DNA from 2 places in the Bradyrhizobium sp. CCBAU 53415 genome. Region 2 is predicted to be linked to the other one. Evidence: riboswitches for the same ligand, from Rfam matches in the RefSeq annotation. Region 2 holds a riboswitch; the other holds the start of a gene.

Region 1 (3,408 bases), 130 kb from region 2:
GCCCGAGCCCTTCCAGGACTCGCGCGCCTTGGTCTTCTGGCGCTCCATCGCGTCGGTGAAGGCCGCCTGGTCGACGCCGATGCCGCGCGACTTCAGCGCGTCCTGCGTCAGATCCAGCGGGAAGCCGTAGGTGTCGTACAGCGTGAAGGCGACGTCGCCGTCGAACATGTCGCCCTTCTTTAAGGAAGCACTCTTCTCGTCGAGGATGGCGAGGCCCCGCGAAAGCGTCTTGCGGAAACGAGTCTCTTCCAGCCGCAGCGTTTCCTCGATCAGCTTTTCCGCGCGCATCAGCTCGGGATAGGCCTGGCCCATCTCGCGCACCAGCGCCCAGACCAGGCGATACATCAAGGGCTCCTTGGCCCCCAGCAGCTGCGCATGGCGCATGGCGCGGCGCATGATCCGGCGCAACACATAGCCGCGGCCCTCGTTCGAGGGCAGCACGCCGTCGGAGACGAGGAACGCCGAGGAACGCAGATGATCGGCGATGACACGGAACGAGGCGACGGTCTGCTCGCTCGGCCCGGCGCCGAGCGCGGACGCCGTCGCGTCGATCAGGTTGCGGAACAGGTCGGTCTCGAACACGCTCTCGACGCCCTGGAGGATGCAGGCCATGCGCTCCAGGCCCATGCCGGTGTCGATCGAGGGACGCGGCAGCGGCTGGCGCTCCTCCTTCGTCACCTGCTCGAACTGCATGAACACCAGATTCCAGAATTCGAGGAAGCGGTCGCCATCCTCTTCCGGCGAGCCCGGAGGCCCGCCCCAGATGTGCTCGCCGCGATCGATGAAGATCTCCGAGCACGGACCGCACGGGCCGGTGTCGCCCATCGCCCAGAAATTGTCCGATGTCGGAATGCGGATGATGCGATCGTCGGAGAAGCCGGCGATCTTCTTCCACAGTCCCGCCGCCTCGTCGTCGGTGTGGTAGACGGTGACGAGCAGCTTGTCCTTCTTCAGCCCGAACTCTTTGGTGATCAGCTTCCAGGCAAGCTCGATCGCGCGCTCCTTGAAATAGTCGCCGAACGAGAAGTTGCCGAGCATCTCGAAGAAGGTGAGATGGCGCGCGGTATAGCCGACATTGTCGAGGTCGTTGTGCTTGCCGCCGGCGCGCACGCATTTCTGCGAGGTGGTGGCGCGCTGGTAGGGCCGCTTCTCCACGCCGGTGAAGACGTTCTTGAACTGCACCATGCCGGCATTGGTGAACATCAACGTCGGATCGTTGCGCGGCACGAGTGGCGAGGACGGCACGATCTCGTGGCCGTTCTCGGCAAAGAAGTTCAGAAAGGTCGACCTGATCTCGTTGACGCCGCTCATGTTCATCCAATCGGGTGTGCTTGGACCCGCTTCCTGCCATTCGAACCGGACGTTAAGGCTGATATCTGCGGGCCAAAGCGCTTTTAGACAAGGCCAGCTTCGCTGTCCAGAAACTGTGCAGAGAGATCAGAGGCTTGCCGCAGGCGCGCAATCCCGTTGAAAGGCGCTAGTGCCGCGTTGACAGGCTTGGCCGCCCTGTGGTCTTTATCCATCCATATCGTACGGCCACATCGGGAGAGACCGGCTTCAGGCAGCCGGCGCCGAAGGAGCAACCGCCCCGGAAACTCTCAGGCAAAAGGACCGCGTGGCTTTGACGACATCTGGAAAGAGGCGCCGACGGGCTTAAGACCCGGGTGGCACCCGCCGACGGGATAATACTCTCAGGCACAGCGACAGATGGGGCTTCGACTGGTTGCCCCGGGGAATCGTCCCCGGGGAACCGCCGAGGGCCCCTGTGATGCCAGTACCCGACGACCAGAAATCTCTCCGACATACGCCCCTCCACGCCCTGCACGTGTCCCTCGGCGGCAAGATGGTGCCGTTCGCGGGCTATGACATGCCCGTGCAGTACCCCGCGGGCGTGCTGAAGGAGCACCTGCATACGCGAGCCGCCGCCGGCCTGTTCGACGTCTCGCATATGGGGCAGCTCGCGCTTCGGCCGAAGTCGGGCAAGGTCGAGGACGCCGCCCGCGCGCTGGAACGGCTGGTGCCGCAGGACATCGTGGCGATCGCACCTGGCCGGCAGCGCTACGCCCAGTTCACCAATGCGGAAGGCGGGATTCTCGACGATCTGATGGTCGCCAATTTCGGCGATCACCTGTTCCTGGTCGTCAACGCCGCCTGCAAGGAAGCGGACGAGGCGCATCTGCGCGCGCATCTCGCGGACGACTGCGTCATCGATTCTCTGGCCGACCGCGCGCTGATCGCGCTGCAGGGCCCGAAGGCGGAAGCGGCGCTGGCAAAATTATGTGCAGGAGCGTCGTCCATGACATTCATGGATGCCGGCCCGCAAGAGGTCGCCGGCATCAAATGCTTCGTCTCGCGCTCCGGCTACACCGGCGAGGACGGGTTCGAGATCTCGGTCCCCGCGGCCGATGCCGAACGGCTCGCGAGAACGCTGCTCGACAATCCCGACGTGCTGCCGATCGGCCTCGGGGCGCGCGACAGCCTGCGGCTGGAAGCCGGGCTCTGCCTCTACGGCCACGACATCGACACCGCGACCACGCCGGTCGAGGCCGCGCTGGAATGGTCCGTGCAGAAGAGCCGCCGCAGCGGTGGCGCGCGCGCCGGCGGTTTTCCCGGCGCTGAAAAGATCCTGGCTCATTTCGATCAGGGCGCCAGCCGCCGCCGCGTCGGCCTGCGCGCCGAAGGCCGCGCGCCGGTGCGCGAGGGCGCGCTGCTGTTTGCGGATCAGGCCGCCGGCGAGCCGATCGGCAAGGTCACCTCGGGCGGCTTCGGCCCGAGCCTGAATGCGCCGGTCGCGATGGGCTATGTGCCTGTGAGCCTGAGCGCGCTCGGCACGAAACTTTTCGCCGAAGTGCGTGGCCAGCGCTTGGCCATGCAGGTCTCCGCCATGCCCTTCGTCAAGAACACCTACAAACGCTGAGGACCTCGAAAATGACCACGACGCTGTACACCTCCGACCATGAATGGCTCGCGATCGACGGCGACGTCGCCACCGTCGGCATCACCGATTACGCCCAGCAGCAGCTCGGCGATGTCGTGTTCGTCGAATTGCCCAAGGTCGGCCGCGCCTTGAAGAAGGCCGAAGCCGCCGCCGTCGTGGAATCCGTGAAGGCGGCCTCCGACGTCTACGCGCCCGTTACGGGCGAGGTGGTCGAGAGCAACGAGGCGCTCGCGGCCGAGCCCGCGCTGGTGAACTCGGATGCGCAAGGCAAGGCCTGGTTCTTCAAGATCAAGCTGGCCGACAGGAGCGAGCTCGGCAGTCTCATGGATGAAGCCGCCTACAAGGCACACACCGCTTAACGACGATGGAGCAAGCGATGACCGCGCACCGTAAATCCAGCGGCGACACCGCCGCCAGTTTCGTTCGCCGCCACATCGGCCCTTCCGCGCGCGATGTCACCGCAATGCTCG
Region 2 (3,408 bases):
CGCACGTAATCTTCGCCGAGCACGTCGAGCATCGCCGCGCGCGTCATGCGCGCGATCAGGGCGATGTAGATGAAGGACAGTGCGCAGGTCGGCAGGATGATGCGCTCGAAGAACGGCCCGAAGCCGGCGCTGATGCTCTTAAAGCCCTGCACCGGAACCCAGCGCAGGTCGATGGCGAAGATCTGGATCAGGACATAGCCGACCACGAACACCGGCACCGAGAAGCCGAGCACGGACAGGCCCATCACGAAGCGATCGATCCAGGTGCCGTGCTTCCACGCCGCGATCACCCCCAAGGGAACGGCGACGATCACGGCGAGGATGATGGTCGACAACGCGATCGAGATCGAGGGCTCGACGCGCTGGCCGATCATCTTCATCACCGGCAGGTTGGAGATCAGCGAAGTCCCGAGATCGCCGTGTAGCAGCTTGTTCACCCAGGTGACGAACTGCACGATCAGCGGCTCGTTGAGGCCGAGCGAGGTGCGGATGCGCTCAAGCCGTTCCGGCGTCGCGTTGTCGCCGGCGAGAATCGCGGCGGGATCGCCTGGCGTCAGCCGCAGCAGCAGGAACACGAACAGCGCGACGACGCCCATCACGGGCACCGCGGCCAGAACGCGGCGAATAAGATAACCCAGCATGCACCTATCTCCGGCTACGGAACGTGTGGCGCCCCGAGGCGCCCGTGAACTCTGTCGTGTCTATCATGCCTATCGCTTGGGCTGGCAAGGCCGCCCGGAGACGGTGTCCTCTCGGGGGGGGCAAATTGTGTGCCAAGGGCTGCGCTGTCGCAAGAGGCCGGCATGTCCACGGTATCGACCACTCAGGATGCATGTCGCAGTTCACGCTCAACCCCAAGTGAAGGTGCCGACGGTGGCGCGTTGAGGCCGCGCCAGCCGTCGATGGTCTGGGCAATCATCTGCGCCGTCGCCGCCGACAGAGTCCAGCCGAGATGGCCGTGGCCGGTGTTGAAGAACACACCAGGTATCCGCCCTGCGCGCACGACCGGCATCATGTTCGGCATCATCGGGCGCAGCCCGGCCCAGGGCACGACGCGCGACGTTTCGACGGCGGGGAAGTTGCTGCGCACCCAGTCGATCAGCGGCTGCACGCGGTCGGCGCGGATGTCGCGATTGAAGTCATTGAACTCGGCGGTGCCGGCGACGCGAAAACGATCGACGCCGAGCCGGCTGGTGACGATCTTGGCGGCCTCGTCGAGCAGGCTCACCGTCGGGGTGGCGTTGCGGCTTTCGGCAGTGTCGAGCTGCACGGTGATCGAGTAGCCCTTGACCGGGTAGACGTTGACGCGCTCGTCGAGCAGGGCGGCGAAGTGACGGCTCGCAACGCCCGCGCAGACCACGACGCCGTCCGCGCTCAGTGCGCCGCGCGCGGCCGCCACACCATCGCTCGCGGCCAGATCGGCCCAGCCGATGACGAAGCCGCTGCCGGCACGTGCGATCGAATCGATATTGGCCTCGTGGATGAAGGTCGCGCCACGCCGCTTGCAGGCGTCCGCCAGCCCGCGGGTGAACTTGTGGATATCGCCGGTCGCATCCGACGGCGTGTAGAAGCCGCCATAATAGTCCTTGCGCAGTGTCGGCTCGATGCTGCGGATTTCCTCCGGCGTCACCGGGCGGCGCTCGAGGCCGCCTTCCTGCAGCAGCGCGTTGACGCGCAGGCCGGATTCGAAGCCGGCCTTGTCACGATAGATGTGGAGGATGCCGCGGCGTTCGAGATCGAAGTCGATTCCTTCGCGCGCCGCGATGTCGAACAGGTGCCTGCGCGCTTCGATCGCGAGCCGCGTGGTCTCGATGGTGTTGGCGCGGTAGTTGCCGATGTTGGCGACGAACTCGCTCATCCACGAATATTTGTGCCAGTTCGGCCGCGGGTTCATCAGCAGCGGCGCGTCGCGCCGGAACATCCAGCGCAGGCCCTTCAGGATCGTCGCAGTGCTGTTCCAGACTTCGGCGTTCGATGCGGAGAGCTGTCCGCCATTGGCGAAAGACGTCTCCATCGCGGCGTAGCGGTGCCTGTCGAGTACCGTCACCCTGTAGCCGCGTTCGAGCAGGGCATGGGCGGTCGTCACGCCGGTGATGCCGGCGCCGATGATGGCGATATGGGTCATGTCAGGTTCGGGGCTCCCGTGAGTTCGAGACGGCTGACCGCCGGCCAAAGGCCGTTGGCGGCGCCCCATCTGTCACGGTTACCTGAGAGCTTGATCCGCCGCGCACCTTGCGACGGACTATCCCCTTCGGTGGACGTCACGATCGCAGAATCGTGCCGTCTCTCTCCAGATCGTCCTGACGATACGGTCCTTTTGCCTGAGAGTTTCCGGGGCGGTTGCTCCGTCGGCGCCGCAGCGGAGGCCGAAAGCCTTCGTTGCGATCTCTCCCGCATCGTCGCGTGGACAGGCGGAGCAGTACGATACGCCTCATTTTTGGACAAGGCTAAATTTCGACCGCGACTGCCAACGCATTGTGCAGTGCAAAGCCCACCTCGTCGGCCCGGGGCGATGCGAAGCATCGAACCCGGGACCTCGAGATTCCGGGTTCGATGCTGTCGCATCGCCCCGGAATGACGAGTTCACTATTCCAGCGTGGCCAGCAACCCCGCCATCAGGCGCCCGCGCTCGACCAGGCTGTCCACCTCGATGAACTCCTCCAGGGTGTGGCCATTGCCGCCGCGCACGCCGAGGCCGTCGAGCGTCGGGATGCCCATTGCACCGGTGAAGTTACCGTCGGACCCGCCGCCGGAGCTTGCATGCGGTAATTCCGCGCCGAGAGATTTGGCGATGCCGCGCGCCTTTTCATACAGCGCCATGGTGCCGGCATCCGGCTCCCAGACCGGACGCGTCACGCCGCGCGTGACCTTGAAGGTGACGTCGTTGGTGGTACCCGACAGCGCCAGCATCCTCTCGACACCGCGGTCGAGATCGGCTTGACGCTTGGCCATGGACAGCGCTTCGCCGGTCGCGGTGGTGGCAACGCAATTGACCCACTGGCCGCCATGCACCACGCCGACCGAGAAGGTGCAGTCCTCCGTCGTCATCGCGTCGATCGCGAGAATCTGCCGCGCCATCTCGCGGATCGCCGAACGTCCCGCCGACAGCGTCGCGCCGGCGTGGCTCGGCCGGCCCGTCGCCTCGAGATTGAAGCGCGCGATGGCGTAGCGTCCGGTGGTGACGCCGTTGTCGGCGCGGCCGGGCTCGGGCACCAGCACGTATTTGTTGCGCGCGGCTTCCGCCTCGATGATATCGCGCGTGGAGGGCGTGCCGACTTCCTCATCCGGCGTGAACAGCACGGTGATCGGCAGCGGCGTCGTGAACGACGCGCGCGCGAGCTGTCGGATCGCTTCCAGCGAGAGATAGTTGCCGCCCTTCATGTCGTAGATGCCGGGGCCGTAGCACTT

Evidence for each region. A riboswitch is a leader RNA that binds a small molecule or an ion and turns the genes downstream of it on or off. The one in region 2 is predicted to bind glycine.
Region 1: it holds a riboswitch for glycine, as region 2 does, so the genes downstream of both, gcvT (glycine cleavage system aminomethyltransferase GcvT) here and XH87_RS05855 (D-amino acid dehydrogenase) in region 2, are expected to answer to the same signal.

What each region holds. Positions count from the first base shown of each region.
Region 1 is NZ_LBJF01000001.1:1,117,526-1,120,933, reverse strand. It holds gene alaS (alanine--tRNA ligase) at 1-1,311, opposite strand, end outside; glycine riboswitch at 1,533-1,624, shown strand; gene gcvT (glycine cleavage system aminomethyltransferase GcvT) at 1,769-2,917, shown strand; gene gcvH (glycine cleavage system protein GcvH) at 2,929-3,297, shown strand; gene gcvP (aminomethyl-transferring glycine dehydrogenase) at 3,315-3,408, shown strand, end outside.
Region 2 is NZ_LBJF01000001.1:1,251,979-1,255,386, forward strand. It holds gene XH87_RS05850 (ABC transporter permease) at 1-641, opposite strand, end outside; gene XH87_RS05855 (D-amino acid dehydrogenase) at 824-2,125, opposite strand; glycine riboswitch at 2,193-2,296, opposite strand; glycine riboswitch at 2,300-2,404, opposite strand; gene XH87_RS05860 (M20/M25/M40 family metallo-hydrolase) at 2,587-3,408, opposite strand, start outside.